3 regions of the Claveliimonas bilis genome follow, and region 2 is predicted to be linked to each of the others. Evidence: predicted binding sites of a transcription regulator. Region 2 holds the regulator's gene; each other region holds the start of a gene.

Region 1 (4,951 bases), 780 kb from region 2:
ATAAGAAACGCAGAGGGTATTGGAGGAAAAAAGTATGGCTCATTATCTTGTTATTGTAGAGTCTCCTGCAAAAGTAAAAACAATAAAAAAGTTTTTGGGAAGTAATTATACAGTTATGGCTTCCAATGGTCATGTGCGGGATCTCCCAAAAAGTCAGCTTGGAATCGATGTGGGGCATGATTATGAACCGAAATATATTACCATCCGCGGGAAGGGGGATATTCTTGCCAGCCTTCGCAAGGAAGTAAAAAAAGCGGATAAAGTTTATCTTGCAACCGACCCTGACCGCGAAGGGGAAGCGATTTCCTGGCATTTGTGTAAAGCATTGAAACTGGAAGATAAAAAGACATATAGGATCAGCTTTAACGAGATCACTAAAAATGCAGTAAAAGCATCCATTAAAAATGCAAGAGAGATTGATATGGATCTTGTAGATGCCCAGCAGGCCCGGCGGGCGCTGGATCGTGTCGTTGGATATAAGATCAGTCCTCTTTTGTGGGCGAAAGTAAAGAGGGGATTAAGCGCCGGACGTGTACAGTCTGTGGCTCTTCGGATCATCGCAGACCGGGAGGAAGAGATCAATGCCTTTATTCCCGAAGAATATTGGACTCTGGATGCCGTCTTAAAAGTAAAGGGTGAGAGGAAGCCTCTGACAGCTAAATTCTATGGGACTGAAAAGCAAAAAATGACGATTCGTTCTGAAAGCGAGCTGAACCAGATAGTAAAAGAGCTGGAGGGAGCAGACTATCAGGTGGCAGATATCAAAAAAGGAGAGCGCTACAAAAAAGCTCCGGTGCCTTTCACTACCAGTACCATGCAGCAGGAGGCATCGAAAGTGCTGAACTTTGCTACGCAGAAAACGATGCGTATTGCACAGCAGCTTTATGAAGGAATCGATATTAAAGGAAACGGAACAGTGGGTCTTATCACTTATCTGCGTACAGACTCCACCCGTGTTTCCGATGAGGCGGAAGCCAGTGTAAGGGAGTACATCTCGGGAAATTACGGAAGTGAATTTGTCGCTTCCGGTGCAGCGGGAAAGGAAAATGGAAAGAACATACAGGATGCCCATGAGGCTATTCGTCCTACAGATGTAACAAGAACTCCGGCTGCTATGAAAGAATCTTTGAGCAGAGATCAGTTCCGCCTGTATCAGTTGATCTGGAAGAGATTTGTCGCCAGCAGGATGAAACCGGCAAAATATGAGACAACATCTGTCAGAATTGCGGCGGGAGATTACCGTTTTCAGGTTGCGGCTTCTAAGATTGTTTTTGAAGGATTCCGCACAGTTTACACAGAAGCAGATGAGGAAAAAGAAGAAACCAATGTGCTCTTGAAGGGACTGGATAAAGATTCTGTCCTGAATTGGGAAAAATTTGACACAAAACAGCATTTTACCCAGCCGCCGGCACATTATACGGAAGCTTCCCTTGTAAAGACACTGGAAGAGCTTGGAATCGGGCGCCCCAGTACTTATGCCCCCACGATTTCTACAATTATAGCCAGAAGATATGTAGCAAAGGAAAACAGGAATCTTTACCTGACGGAGATCGGAGAGGTAGTGAACAATATTATGAAGCAGTCCTTTCCGGCCATTGTAGATGTGAATTTTACGGCAAACATGGAAGGCCTTCTTGATAAAGTTGCAGAAGGAAAAGTCGCATGGAAAACAGTAATTGAAAATTTTTACCCTGATCTGGAAGAAGCGGTAAAGATTGCAGAAAAAGAGCAGGAAAGCGTCAAGATTGAAGATGAAGTCACAGATGTGATCTGTGAAGAATGCGGACGGAATATGGTGATCAAGTATGGACCTCACGGAAGATTTCTTGCCTGCCCCGGATTTCCGGAGTGCCGCAATACGAAGCCCTATCTGGAAAAAATCGGAGTGAAATGTCCCAAATGCGGGAAAGATATTGTCCTTAGAAAAACGAAAAAAGGAAGAAAATATTACGGATGTGAAGATAATCCGGATTGTGATTTTATGTCCTGGCAGAAGCCGTCAGAGCAGAAATGTTCAAAATGCGGCGGTTACATGGTAGAAAAGGGAAGTAAACTTGTCTGTATGAATGAAAAATGCGGATATGTAGAAGCAAAAAAAGCAAAAGATAATTAAGAAAATTTCGCATAATCATTGTAATTTCCAGAATTGTATGATAATATAATGTTCAAAGGATGGAGGATGCTTATGAGTGTACAATTATTAGATAAAACAAGAAAAATCAATAAATTACTGCACAACAATAACTCCAGCAAAGTAGTTTTCAATGACATCTGTGAAGTGTTGACAGAAATATTGGATTCCAATGTATTGGTAATCAGTAAAAAAGGAAAAGTTCTTGGAGTCAGCAGATGCAGTGGTGTAGGTGTGATCACAGAATTGATCAAAGGTGAAGTGGGCTGCCACATTGATGAGATGCTCAATGAGAGGCTTTTGAATATCCTGTCTACTAAGGAAAATGTAAATTTGGAAACTCTGGGATTTTCCCCGGAGGCAGCAAAAGGATATCAGGCGATCATCACTCCCATTGATATTGCTGGAGAGAGGCTTGGAACATTATTTATCTACAAACAGAATGCCGGCTATGAAATTGATGATATTATTTTAAGTGAGTATGGAACAACAGTAGTAGGCTTGGAAATGCTTCGTTCTGTAAACGAAGAAAATGCAGAGGAGACAAGAAAAGAACACATTGTACAGTCAGCCATCAGCACATTGTCCTTCTCGGAGCTGGAAGCGATCATTCATATTTTTGATGAACTGGAAGGAACAGAAGGGATTCTTGTGGCAAGCAAAATTGCAGACCGGGTGGGAATTACCAGATCAGTCATTGTAAATGCGCTCCGGAAATTTGAAAGCGCCGGAGTAATCGAATCAAGATCTTCCGGAATGAAAGGTACTTACATTAAAGTAGTGAATGATTATGTTTTCACAGAACTGGAAAAGATCAAAGAAGAAAGAAACAAATAAAAATCAGGACAGCACAAAGCAAAGGGTATCGGGGAACTGATACCCTTCTTTTGAGAAGGAGGACTTTATGTTTGAAAAATGCAGCGCAGTGCTGAAGATGACCAGTGTATTCCTGGAAGACGAACCCCTGGACAGGACAGAGTACACATGCACAGTCAGCAGGTATGATGAGGAAGGGGAACGCATATATCTGGTTATGAACGGAGAAGATATTACAAGGATATCGCTGGATGCAGAATACAGCTGTACCCTTATGGCTGAAGAGGAGCTGGTATGCCAGGGGAGAGTAAAGGAAAGATTTCTTGATAAAAATGGAAGCCAGCTTGTATTTGGCATTGAAAATGGATTTTATAAAAATAATCTAAACTAACAGAAAGTGTGTTGACAAACGAAAAGGAGAGTGCTATTTTATAACTAGAGTTTTTTAGCACTCTCTTTTTATGAGTGCTAACAAAATAGATAGCTTAAAGGAGGAACCATTCATGAAATTAGTACCATTGGGAGACAGAGTTGTATTGAAACAGTTAGTTGCTGAAGAAACAACAAAATCCGGAATTGTTCTGCCGGGACAGAATAAGGAAAAACCGCAGCAGGCAGAAGTTATCGCAGTAGGACCGGGTGGAGTTGTAGACGGCAAAGAAGTAGAAATGCATGTGAAAGAAGGACAGCAGGTTATCTATTCCAAGTATGCTGGTACAGAAGTAGAAGCTGATGAAGAAACATACATCATTGTAAGACAGAGCGATATTCTTGCAGTGATTGAATAGAGATACAAATAAGCTAAGATAGATTACAGATCATAGACATTGAAAATAGAAGAACTAGGAGGAATGTTATCATGGCAAAGGAAATCAAATACGGAGCAGATGCCAGAGCAGCTCTGGAATCAGGAGTAAATCAGCTGGCCGATACAGTCAGAGTGACACTTGGACCAAAAGGAAGAAATGTAGTCCTTGACAAATCTTTCGGAGCTCCGCTTATTACAAACGACGGTGTAACGATCGCAAAAGAAATTGAGCTTGAGGATGCTTTTGAAAACATGGGAGCGCAGCTGATCCGTGAAGTTGCATCTAAGACAAACGATGTTGCCGGAGACGGAACAACAACAGCAACTGTGCTTGCACAGGCTATGGTCCATGAAGGAATGAAGAACCTGGCAGCAGGAGCAAATCCGATCGTTTTGAGAAAAGGAATGAAGAAAGCAACAGAGACAGCAGTAGAAGCGATCCAGAAAATGAGCAGCAAAGTAACAGGAAGAGATCAGATTGCAAGAGTTGCAGCAATTTCCGCAAGCGACGATGAAGTAGGTGAAATGGTCGCAGAGGCAATGGAGAAAGTTTCCAACGACGGTGTTATCACTATCGAGGAATCCAAGACTATGCAGACAGAGCTGGATCTGGTAGAAGGTATGCAGTTTGACCGCGGATATGTATCTGCTTATATGGCAACAGATATGGATAAAATGGAAGCAAATCTGGAAGATCCGTATATTCTGATCACAGATAAGAAGATTTCCAATATCCAGGAGATCCTTCCTCTTCTTGAGCAGATCGTACAGGCAGGAGCAAGACTTCTCATTATTGCTGAAGATGTAGAAGGTGAAGCTCTGACAACTCTTATTGTCAACAAACTGCGTGGAACATTTAATGTGGCAGCGGTAAAAGCTCCGGGATATGGTGACAGAAGAAAAGCAATGCTGGAAGACATTGCAATCCTGACAGGCGGACAGGTAATTTCCGATGAACTTGGGCTGGATCTGAAAGAGACAACAATGGATCAGCTGGGACGTGCAAAATCTGTAAAAGTTCAGAAAGAAAATACAGTTATTGTAGATGGACTTGGAGATAAAGAAGCAATTGCAGCCCGTGTTGCACAGATCAAAAAGCAGATCGAGGAGACCACTTCTGACTTCGACAGAGAAAAACTTCAGGAAAGACTTGCAAAACTGGCAGGCGGTGTGGCAGTAATCCGTGTCGGAGCAGC
Region 2 (4,951 bases):
TGTCTCTCACCCTGTACAACGTTGATGTCTACTGCTGTCTGATTGTCTGCAGCTGTAGAGAAGATCTGGCTCTTCTTTGTAGGAATGGTCGTGTTTCTCTCGATCAGTCTTGTTGCAACGCCTCCCATTGTCTCAATAGACAGGGAAAGTGGAGTAACATCCAGAAGGAGAATATCTCCTGCGCCTGCATCTCCTGCCAGCTTACCGCCCTGTACGGAAGCACCAAGTGCAACACATTCATCCGGATTCAGAGATTTGCTTGGCTCTTTGCCTGTCAGCTGTTTTACTTTATCCTGTACAGCCGGAATACGTGTAGAACCACCTACCAGCAGTACCTGACCAAGTTCTGAAGATGTGATGCCTGCATCAGAGAGTGCTCTTTGTACCGGCTCTGCAGTCTTTTCTACCAGGTCGTGAGTCAGTTCATCAAATTTTGCTCTTGTAAGATTCATATCGAAATGCTTCGGTCCTTCTGCTGTTGCAGTAATGAACGGAAGGTTGATATTTGTTGTTGTTGCAGAAGACAGCTCTTTCTTTGCCTTCTCTGCAGCTTCTTTCAGTCTCTGAAGCGCCATCTTATCTGTAGATAAGTCAACACCTTCTGTTTTCTTAAATTCAGAGATCATATAATCTGTGATCTTCTGGTCGAAGTCATCACCGCCAAGTCTGTTGTTTCCGGCTGTAGACAATACTTCAATAACACCGTCGCCGATTTCAATGATGGAAACGTCGAATGTACCGCCTCCTAAATCGTATACCATGATCTTCTGTTCTTTTTCATTGTCAAGACCATATGCAAGAGCTGCCGCTGTAGGCTCGTTGATAATACGTTTTACATCCAGACCTGCAATTTTTCCTGCATCCTTTGTTGCCTGACGCTGTGCGTCGTTGAAATAAGCAGGAACTGTAATAACTGCCTCTGTCACTTTCTCGCCAAGATATCCTTCTGCGTCTGCTTTCAGTTTCTGAAGGATCATTGCGGAGATTTCCTGCGGAGAGTATTTCTTTCCGTCAATCTCTACCTTGTAATCAGATCCCATCTCTCTTTTGATAGAAGAGATTGTCTTCTCAGCATTTGTAACTGCCTGACGTTTTGCAGGCTCACCTACAAGCCTTTCTCCTGTTTTTGTAAATGCCACTACAGACGGTGTTGTCCTTGCGCCTTCTGTATTCGCAATAACTACTGGCTGTCCGCCTTCCATTACGGCTACACAGCTGTTTGTCGTACCTAAGTCAATACCAATGATTTTTCCCATGATCTATTCCTCCTGTTTTATAAAAATTTGATTGTTTGCCTGTTAGTTTGCTACCTTTACCATGCTGTGTCTTACCACGCTGTCACGGTAGGTATAACCTTTCTGAAATTCCTCGGCTACCATGTTCTCACCGAAATTTTCATTCTCCACATGCATCACTGCATTGTGAAAATCAGGGTTAAATTCCTGACCCACTGCCTCGATCGGTTTCACCCCAATCTCATCCAGTGTAGTCATCAACTGTTTATACACCTTATCCATGCCCTGCATGAACGGATGCTCCTTATCCTCCTCAGCTACCGCTGCAAGTCCTCGCTCAAAGTTGTCAACAACCGGAAGGATTTTTTCTATGATATCTTTCGCTCCAACCTCATACATCTGGGATTTTTCCTTTTCTGTACGTTTGCGGAAGTTATCAAACTCGGCCATCTGCCTTGTGAGCTTATCTGTAAGCTCCTCGATCTTTTCATCTTTTTTGTCTTTTTTATTCTTTCTGCCAAAGAACTTTTTATCGCCCTGCTTCTCCTGCTGGGTTTCTTCTGTGTCTTCCCCTTCTTTAACGTCTTCTTCTTTGGCTTCTTCCTGACCCTCTGCTGTTTCCTCTTTGTCTGTTTCAGCATTTTCCTGGTCAGCTGCTGCTTTTTTTGCTTCCTCCACAGCTTCTTTTACCATTTCTTCCTGGCTCTTTTCCTGTCCTGTCTCTTTTTTATTCTCTTCCAAGGGTTCATCCACCTTTCTTATTCTTTCTTATGAAACATCGCATCCAATTCACCTTGAAGGCGCTTCAGCGATTTTAACACATGTTCATAATCCATTCGCTTCGGTCCGATAATACCTATCGTACCCCGCATCCCATCTCCCAATTCATATGTTGCAGTTACAACGCTGCAGTCTTTCATGGTCTGTACCGGAGTCTCATCTCCAATATATACCTGAATCCCGGTATTGTCTTCCTGTGAAAGGGTCTGGGTAACCAGCTCGGTCAGCTGCTGTTTTTCCTCAAAGGCACTGATGATTTCCTGGGCGCTCTGCTTATCGCTAAGCTCCGGATATTTGAAAATATTCGTAGCGCCGCTTGTATAAATCTGCATATCCTCATCAATCTGTATTGCATCGGCAACTGCATCAAGCACATCGCTGATCACTTCACTGTGGATTCCAGCCTGCTCTTTCAGCCTCGCGATCAGTCCCAGATTGATTTCTTCAATAGACATGCCGTTCAGTGATGTATTCAAAAGCATATTCAGTTTCAGAAGATTTTCATTGCCAAGGGGTTCTCTTACATTAATAATCTTATTCTTGATTACATTCCCCCCCAGCACAATGACTGCAATAACCTGCTCTTCATCTACCTGGGAAAGCTGAATAAACTTCAGCCTGTTGGCACTGTTTCTCGGAGTGGAAACCATGGTCGCATAATTGGTATTTGCCGCAAGCACCTGTGCTGCCTGTTTCAGAAGCTGATCCATTTTATCAGCTTTCTGCAGCATCTGCTCCTGCATTTCATTCAGCTCCTGCTCCTTTTCTTCCATCAGCATATCCACATATAAGCGGTATCCTTTGTCCGAAGGAATCCTTCCTGCCGATGTATGAGGCTGCAGGATATATCCAAGTTCTTCCAGATCAGCCATCTCATTTCGGATCGTCGCAGAACTTAAATTCAAATCCGTATATTTGGATATTGTTCTGGATCCTACCGGCTCTCCTGTCTCCAGATAGGTCTGGATGATCGCATGAAGAATTTTCAGTTTTCTTTCACCCAGTCCTTCTGCATTCTGCATCCTAACTGCCTCCTTTTGTTTTGTTAGCACTCATTTCATCCGAGTGCTAATCTCTACGGTTATTAATGTATCACTCCTAATTTTATTTGTCAACAGGATTTATAGATTTTTTATTTTTTACGTGATATACTGCTACTATTCACAGGCATACTCTGAATACAGGAGAAATATATGAATCGAACCATTGATTATAAAATAGGAAAAGAAGCGGACGGGCTTCGGGTAGAGCAGTTTTTGAAAAGGAAAGGCTACTCCCGCCAGAACCTTTCTGTTATCAAACGGATGCCCAAAAGCATTCTGGTAAACGGCGTCCACTACTATATGCGCCAGCAGCTTAAGGAAGGGGACTTGCTTTCCGTGCACATATGCGAAGAGAAATCCTCGGAAAAGATCCCTCCCGTCCATCTGCCGCTGGATATCATATACGAAGACGAGGATATCATTGTCATCAATAAGCCTGCTGGAATGCCCATCCACCCGTCCATGAACAATTATACCAATTCCATGGCAAATGCACTGGCCTGGTACTATCAGGAACAGGGGAAACCTTTCATTTTCCGCTGCTGCAATCGTCTGGATAGAGACACTTCCGGTCTGACGGTGGTTGCAAAGCATCTTGTCAGCGCCGGCATTCTTTCCTCTATGGTAAGCGAAAAGGCCCTGTGCCGGGAATATCTGGCTATTGCCAGCGGACATGTAAGTCCTAAGTCCGGTACCATATGCGCGCCTCTTGCCCGCAAAGGCACTTCCATTATCGAGCGGATGGTAGACTTTGAGCACGGGGAAAACGCTGTCACTCACTACCGTACGGTAGGTGTGTACGGTCCTCACACATTAGTTGCCCTGAAACTGGAAACCGGGCGCACCCATCAGATCCGGGTGCACATGCAGTACCTCGGCTATCCTCTCATCGGAGATTATCTCTATAATCCGGATATGAAATACATCAGCCGGCAGGCACTTCACTCCTACCGGCTGTCATTTTCACATCCCATTACAGGAAGATTTATGGAATTTACTGCCCCGCTTCCAAACGATATGAAAGAAGTGCTGAATATAACGTAATAGCATCTGCAGACACAGACATGATATATAGAAGAAATCCCGAAACGCACCCATTCGTTTGCGTTCCGGGATTTTTCTTAACTTAATTCTATCTTCCGGGCTTCTTCCGGCTTAAATTCATTTTCCAGATCATAAATATTATGTCCCGTAGACTCTCCCAGCACTCTTCCTTCCAGAGAATAGCAGCGGATAAATCTCTTGGGTTCAATGCTTGACCAATGCTCTACATCCCATGTAAGATAGCCGTCCTCGTCCGATTTTTTCTCTTTCAGATAGAGATCTACCTGTCTGCCGTCCTGCATGATCTTGATCAGATCTTTGTAATCGCCGATCTCAATTTCTTCCTTTTTCACAGTATCGTAAATTTTCATTTCCTATTCCTCCTGAAACTGTTTCAACGTCTTCTATGAATAGTTTACCTTTCTCTTTTAAAAAACTCAAGTAAAAAATATTGACTTTGCAATTGTCTTATTATATTATTGTATTAAATACTTAATACATAAATACAAAAGGAGGAATATATCGAATGAAGGACATCATTCTTCAAACTCAAAGTTTGACAAAACAGTATGGACATCGCACAGTCGTAGACCAGGTATCTATGACCATTTACGAAGGGGATATTTACGGCTTTATCGGCAAAAACGGAGCCGGAAAAACTACTTTCATCCGCATGGCAGTAGGTCTTGCATCTCCAAGCAGCGGAAATATCCGCCTCTTTAACAGCAGCAATCTCCGGGAAAAGCGTGCAGAAATTGGAACTGTCATTGAATCCCCCGCTTTTTATCCGGGGATGACTGCTATGGAAAATCTTACTGCTTTTGCAAAACTTCAAGACCTTCATGATCC
Region 3 (4,951 bases), 1.2 Mb from region 2:
TCAGGACGGATGGTCCGAATATGAGAAGGCGGCAGCTGAGGCAGCGCAGCAGATCGCAGACGGAGAAGCAAAGATTGCGGACGGTGAGAGACAGCTTGAGGAGGCAAAGCAGGAAATCGCCGATGCCAGAGCAGAAATAGAAAAGATCGAAAACCCTGAATGGTATGTGCAGGACAGGAGCAGCGCACTGGCGGAGTATGACGGATACGGGGACAACGCCGACAGGATGAGAGCTATCGGGCAGGTATTTCCGGCTGTATTCTTTCTGGTAGCGGCGCTTATCAGCCTTACTGCTATGACAAGAATGGTGGAGGAGCAGAGAATCCAGATCGGAACGCTGAAAGCTCTTGGATACAGCAAATTGGCTATTGCGGGGAAATATATTACATATGCTCTAACAGCTACTCTGGGCGGAAGCATTGTCGGTGTACTTTTAGGAGAAAAGATCTTTCCGTGGATCATCATATATGCTTATAAGATCATGTATCAGCATATTCCCGATATGCTTGTGCCCTATCACATGAGCTATGCATTGCAGGCAATTTTGATCGCTGTGCTCTGTACTCTTGCGGCAACACTTATGGCCTGTTATAAAGAACTGGCAAGTGTTCCGGCCCAGCTGATGCGTCCTCCGGCGCCAAAACAGGGGCAGAGGATTCTTCTGGAGAGAGTGGGACTGATCTGGCGGCATTTGAATTTTACGTGGAAATCTTCTATACGAAATCTGGTCCGCTATAAAAAACGGTTTTTTATGACAGTGTTTGGTATAGGAGGCTGCATGGCTCTGATGGTAGTGGGCTTTGGGCTGAAGGACAGCATTTTTGAGGTCCCGGATCTGCAATATCAGGAGATTCAGCATTATGATGCCGCAGTTTACTATGATGATGGATTATCTGCAGAGGAAAAAGATGAGATCGTAAATGCGGTAAAGGACGAAAAGGCTGTAGACGGAGAACTCCAGGTCCGGATGCAGAATCTGGAGGTGAAATCAGACAGTGAAACTCTGGATGTCTATCTTACAGTACCGGAAAGTACAGAACATATTGAGGATTTCCTTACATTCCGAAGCAGAACCTCATCAGAATCCTATACGCTGGAAGGCGAGGGAGCTATCCTGACAGAAAAAGCGGCGGAAGCCCTTGGCGTGGAAACCGGAGATACCGTGAAGCTGGAAGATAACGGTCTTGGTGAAAAGGAAGTGACGGTAGAGGCTATCTGTGAAAATTATATAGGACATTACATTTATCTGTCACCGGAATATTATGAGGAGCTATTTGGAGCACAGGCAAAATATAATGGAGTCCTTGTGAAACTGCAGGATGGAAAAGAAGATCAGGCGGAACAGATCGGAAGCCGTCTTCTGGACAATGAAAATGTGCTGAATATCAGTTACACTACCAGTATAGAAGGCAGGCTGGATGATATGCTTCAAAGTTTAAATCTGGTCATTGTTGTACTGATCATATCGGCCGGAATGCTGGCTTTTGTAGTACTTTATAATCTGAATACCATTAATATTACAGAAAGAAAACGGGAACTTGCAACCATCAAAGTACTGGGATTTTATGACATAGAGGTGGCTTCCTATGTATACCGGGAGAATATTCTTCTCACATTGATAGGAGCCCTTGCGGGAATGGGGCTTGGACGGCTTCTGCTTCAGTTTATTATTGTCACTGTGGAGGTAGACGAGATCATGTTCGGCAGAGTGATCCATTTCCCGAGTTATCTGTACAGCCTTCTCTTTACATTGGGATTTTCCATGTTCGTAAACTGGGTAATGTATTTTAAACTGAAGCGCATTGATATGGTAGAATCCTTAAAGAGCGTGGAATAAATTTATGAAATTTTTATATTTTTAAGGGAATTATTAGCACTCTTGTCAAAAGAGTGCTAATTTTTTATTGACATTTAAAACAGAGGGTATTATCATATTTTTTAGACGAGAAAAAGAGAATTTATAAGGAGTGATATAAATGGCAGCAAAAAAAGGAAATTTATCTATCAGCAGTGAGAATATTTTCCCAATCATTAAGAAGTGGGTGTATTCTGATCACGACATCTTCGTCCGTGAGATGATCTCAAATGGGTGCGACGCCATCACAAAGCTGAAAAAGCTTGATATGATGGGAGAATATCAGATGGCGGATGATTATAAACCGCAGATCCAGGTGATCGTAAATCCGGAAGAAAAGACACTGAAATTTATCGATAATGGTATCGGTATGACAGCAGATGAGGTGGAAGAGTACATTACTCAGATCGCCTTTTCAGGAGCAACAGAATTTTTGGAAAAGTACAAGGACAAAACAACGGAAGATGACATGATCGGACATTTCGGACTTGGATTTTATTCAGCGTTTATGGTGGCTGATGAAGTTCATATCGATACTCTTTCCTATAAGGAAGGATCCGCGCCGGTGCACTGGGTCAGCAATGGCGGGACAGAATATGAGATGTCAGACGGAAATAAAGAAGGAGTCGGAACGGAAATTACTCTTTTCCTGAATGATGACAGCCTGGAATTTGCAAATGAGTATCGTGTAAGAGAAGTTCTGGAGAAGTACTGCTCTTTTATGCCGGTGGAAATTTTCCTGTCCAAAGCCAATGCGGAGCAGGAATATGAGACGATCGATGAGGCTGACCTGAAAGAGGATGACGTTGTTGTAGAACGGATCCATGAGGAAGCCAAGATGGAAGAGAAGGAAAATGAAAACGGGGAGAAAGAAATGGTAGAAGTATCCCCGGCAAAGGACAAAGTAAAGATCAACAAGCGTCCGGTTGCGATCAATGACATCCATCCTCTCTGGACAAAACATCCGAATGAATGTTCCAAGGAGGATTATATAGAATTTTACAGAAAGGTGTTCCTGGACTACAAGGAGCCGCTCTTCTGGATTCATTTAAATATGGATTATCCTTTCAATTTAAAGGGTATCCTTTATTTCCCGAAGATCAACACAGAGTACGATTCCATTGAGGGAACCATTAAGCTGTATAACAACCAGGTATTTATTGCTGATAACATCAAAGAAGTGATTCCGGAGTTCCTGATGGTATTAAAAGGAGTGATCGACTGTCCGGATCTTCCGTTGAATGTATCAAGAAGCGCGCTTCAGAACGATGGATTTGTGACAAAGATTGCAGATTATATCTCCAAAAAGGTAGCTGATAAACTGAGCGGCATGTGTAAGACTGACAAGGAAAATTATGAGAAATACTGGGATGATATCAGTCCGTTTATTAAATTCGGCTGCCTGAAGGACGAAAAATTCTGTGACAAGATGATGGATTACATTCTCTTCAAGAATATCGACCATAAATATATGACTCTGAAAGAGTGTGTAGAGGAAAACGGCGGAACTTTAATCGATCCGAAGGATCAGAAAGAGGAGACAGAGGGTGAAGAGAAGAAGGAAGAGCCGAAGACTACTATCTATTATGTGACAGATGAACAGCAGCAGAGCCAGTATATCAATATGTTCCGCACTCAGGGACTGGATGCGGTGATCCTGAACCACAATATCGACTCTCCGTTTATCACACAACTGGAACAGAGGAACCAAAATATACAGTTCCAGCGCATCGATGCTGACATTACAGAATCTGCAAAGGAAGAAGTGAAGGAAGAAGAAAAAGAAAACTTCCAGAAAACAGCGGATACTTTAACAGAGGTCTTTAAAAAAGCTCTGGATAATGATAAACTGAATGTAAAGGTTGAAAAACTGAAAGATGACAAGGTGGCTTCTATGATCACTCTGTCAGAGCAGAGCAGACGTATGCAGGAAATGATGAAAATGTACGGCATGACGGGAATGGATCCGTCCATGTTCGGTACAGACAGTACGCTGACTCTGAATGCCAACCATCCACTGGTCCAGTTTGTAGTTGAAAACAAAGATAATGAGAAGGTTCCGGTGATCTGCAGACAGCTTTATGATCTGGCAATGCTGGCTCATAAGCCTTTAAGCCCGGAAGAGATGACAGCTTTTGTACAGAGAAGCAATGACATTATGATGCTGCTGACAAAATAAAAGCGGATGGGACACTCTTTTGACAAGAGAAGAGGATGACAGAACAAAAATGGAAAGGAGAGAAAGTATGGCAAACACGATTATTACAAAACAAAAGGATCTTCCGAAACTGGCTTTCAAAACACAGGCTCTTGCCGCATTTGCAGCGGTAGCAGGAGCAGTTGTAATTCCACAGTTATTTCATGTAATGGGAGCGGTATCGGGACTTGGTACAGCACTTGGAGAGACATTTCTTCCCATGCATCTTCCGATCATTCTGGCAGGACTGATGGCAGGACCTTATGCGGGAGCAGTTGCCGGAGTGTTTGGTCCCCTTGTAAGCTTTGCGCTGTCAGGAATGCCGGGAGCAGCTATGCTTCCGTTTATGATGATCGAGCTGGCAGTTTACGGACTGGCGGCAGGTCTTCTTAGAAATGTAAGTATGCCTGTACTGGCAAAAGTAGTTCTTGTGCAGATTGCAGGACGTCTGGTGCGTGCAGCTGCAATTGTAGCCGGGGTTTCTCTGCTGGGTGTACAGGGAATCCAGATGCCTGTTATCTGGAACAGCATTGTTACAGGGCTTCCGGGATTGATCCTGCAGTGGACTCTGCTGCCGCTGCTTGTATTCTGGATCAATAACAGGGCAAAAAATGAGCAGTGATCTTAGAAGAGCGGTAGAAATTCTTGACAAGAGCAGATACACCTGCGTTCTCTGCAGAGGGGAACAGATACTGACAACAGAAAAACGGGGAGTTCTGCCGTTAGTTGAATGGCTGGAAGCCGGGGAGGATCTGAAAGGGTTCTCTGCAGCGGATAAGGTAGTAGGCAAAGGGGCAGCGTTTCTTTACGTGATGGCAGGAGTAAAGGAAGTCTACGCGTCGGTTATGAGTGAGAAGGCAGCCGCTCTATTGTCTGATTACGGTATTGACGGCTTCTGC

Evidence for each region. Region 2 encodes HrcA, which represses chaperone genes, less so after heat shock. Its sites were predicted from a motif close to TGTTAGCACTCNNNNNNNNNGAGTGCTAACA; they were not measured.
Region 1: R2J37_RS10675 (co-chaperone GroES) is a predicted target of HrcA. The motif match lies at 3,391-3,421, and genes of this name have one in related genera.
Region 3: htpG (molecular chaperone HtpG) is a predicted target of HrcA. The motif match lies at 1,869-1,899, and genes of this name have one in related genera.

What each region holds. Positions count from the first base shown of each region.
Region 1 covers NZ_AP027742.1:2,185,471-2,190,421, reverse strand. Annotated here, with positions in the region: gene dprA (DNA-processing protein DprA) at 1-4, shown strand, start outside; gene topA (type I DNA topoisomerase) at 35-2,113, shown strand; gene codY (GTP-sensing pleiotropic transcriptional regulator CodY) at 2,186-2,968, shown strand; gene R2J37_RS10680 (hypothetical protein) at 3,036-3,338, shown strand; gene R2J37_RS10675 (co-chaperone GroES) at 3,451-3,735, shown strand; gene groL (chaperonin GroEL) at 3,807-4,951, shown strand, end outside.
Region 2 covers NZ_AP027742.1:1,408,423-1,413,373, reverse strand. Annotated here, with positions in the region: gene dnaK (molecular chaperone DnaK) at 1-1,256, opposite strand, end outside; gene grpE (nucleotide exchange factor GrpE) at 1,299-1,928, opposite strand; gene hrcA (heat-inducible transcriptional repressor HrcA) at 1,994-3,037, opposite strand; gene R2J37_RS06815 (RluA family pseudouridine synthase) at 3,209-4,102, shown strand; gene R2J37_RS06810 (hypothetical protein) at 4,180-4,473, opposite strand; gene R2J37_RS06805 (ATP-binding cassette domain-containing protein) at 4,629-4,951, shown strand, end outside.
Region 3 covers NZ_AP027742.1:2,560,285-2,565,235, reverse strand. Annotated here, with positions in the region: gene R2J37_RS12385 (FtsX-like permease family protein) at 1-1,837, shown strand, start outside; gene htpG (molecular chaperone HtpG) at 1,977-4,034, shown strand; gene R2J37_RS12375 (ECF transporter S component) at 4,102-4,674, shown strand; gene R2J37_RS12370 (DUF1893 domain-containing protein) at 4,664-4,951, shown strand, end outside.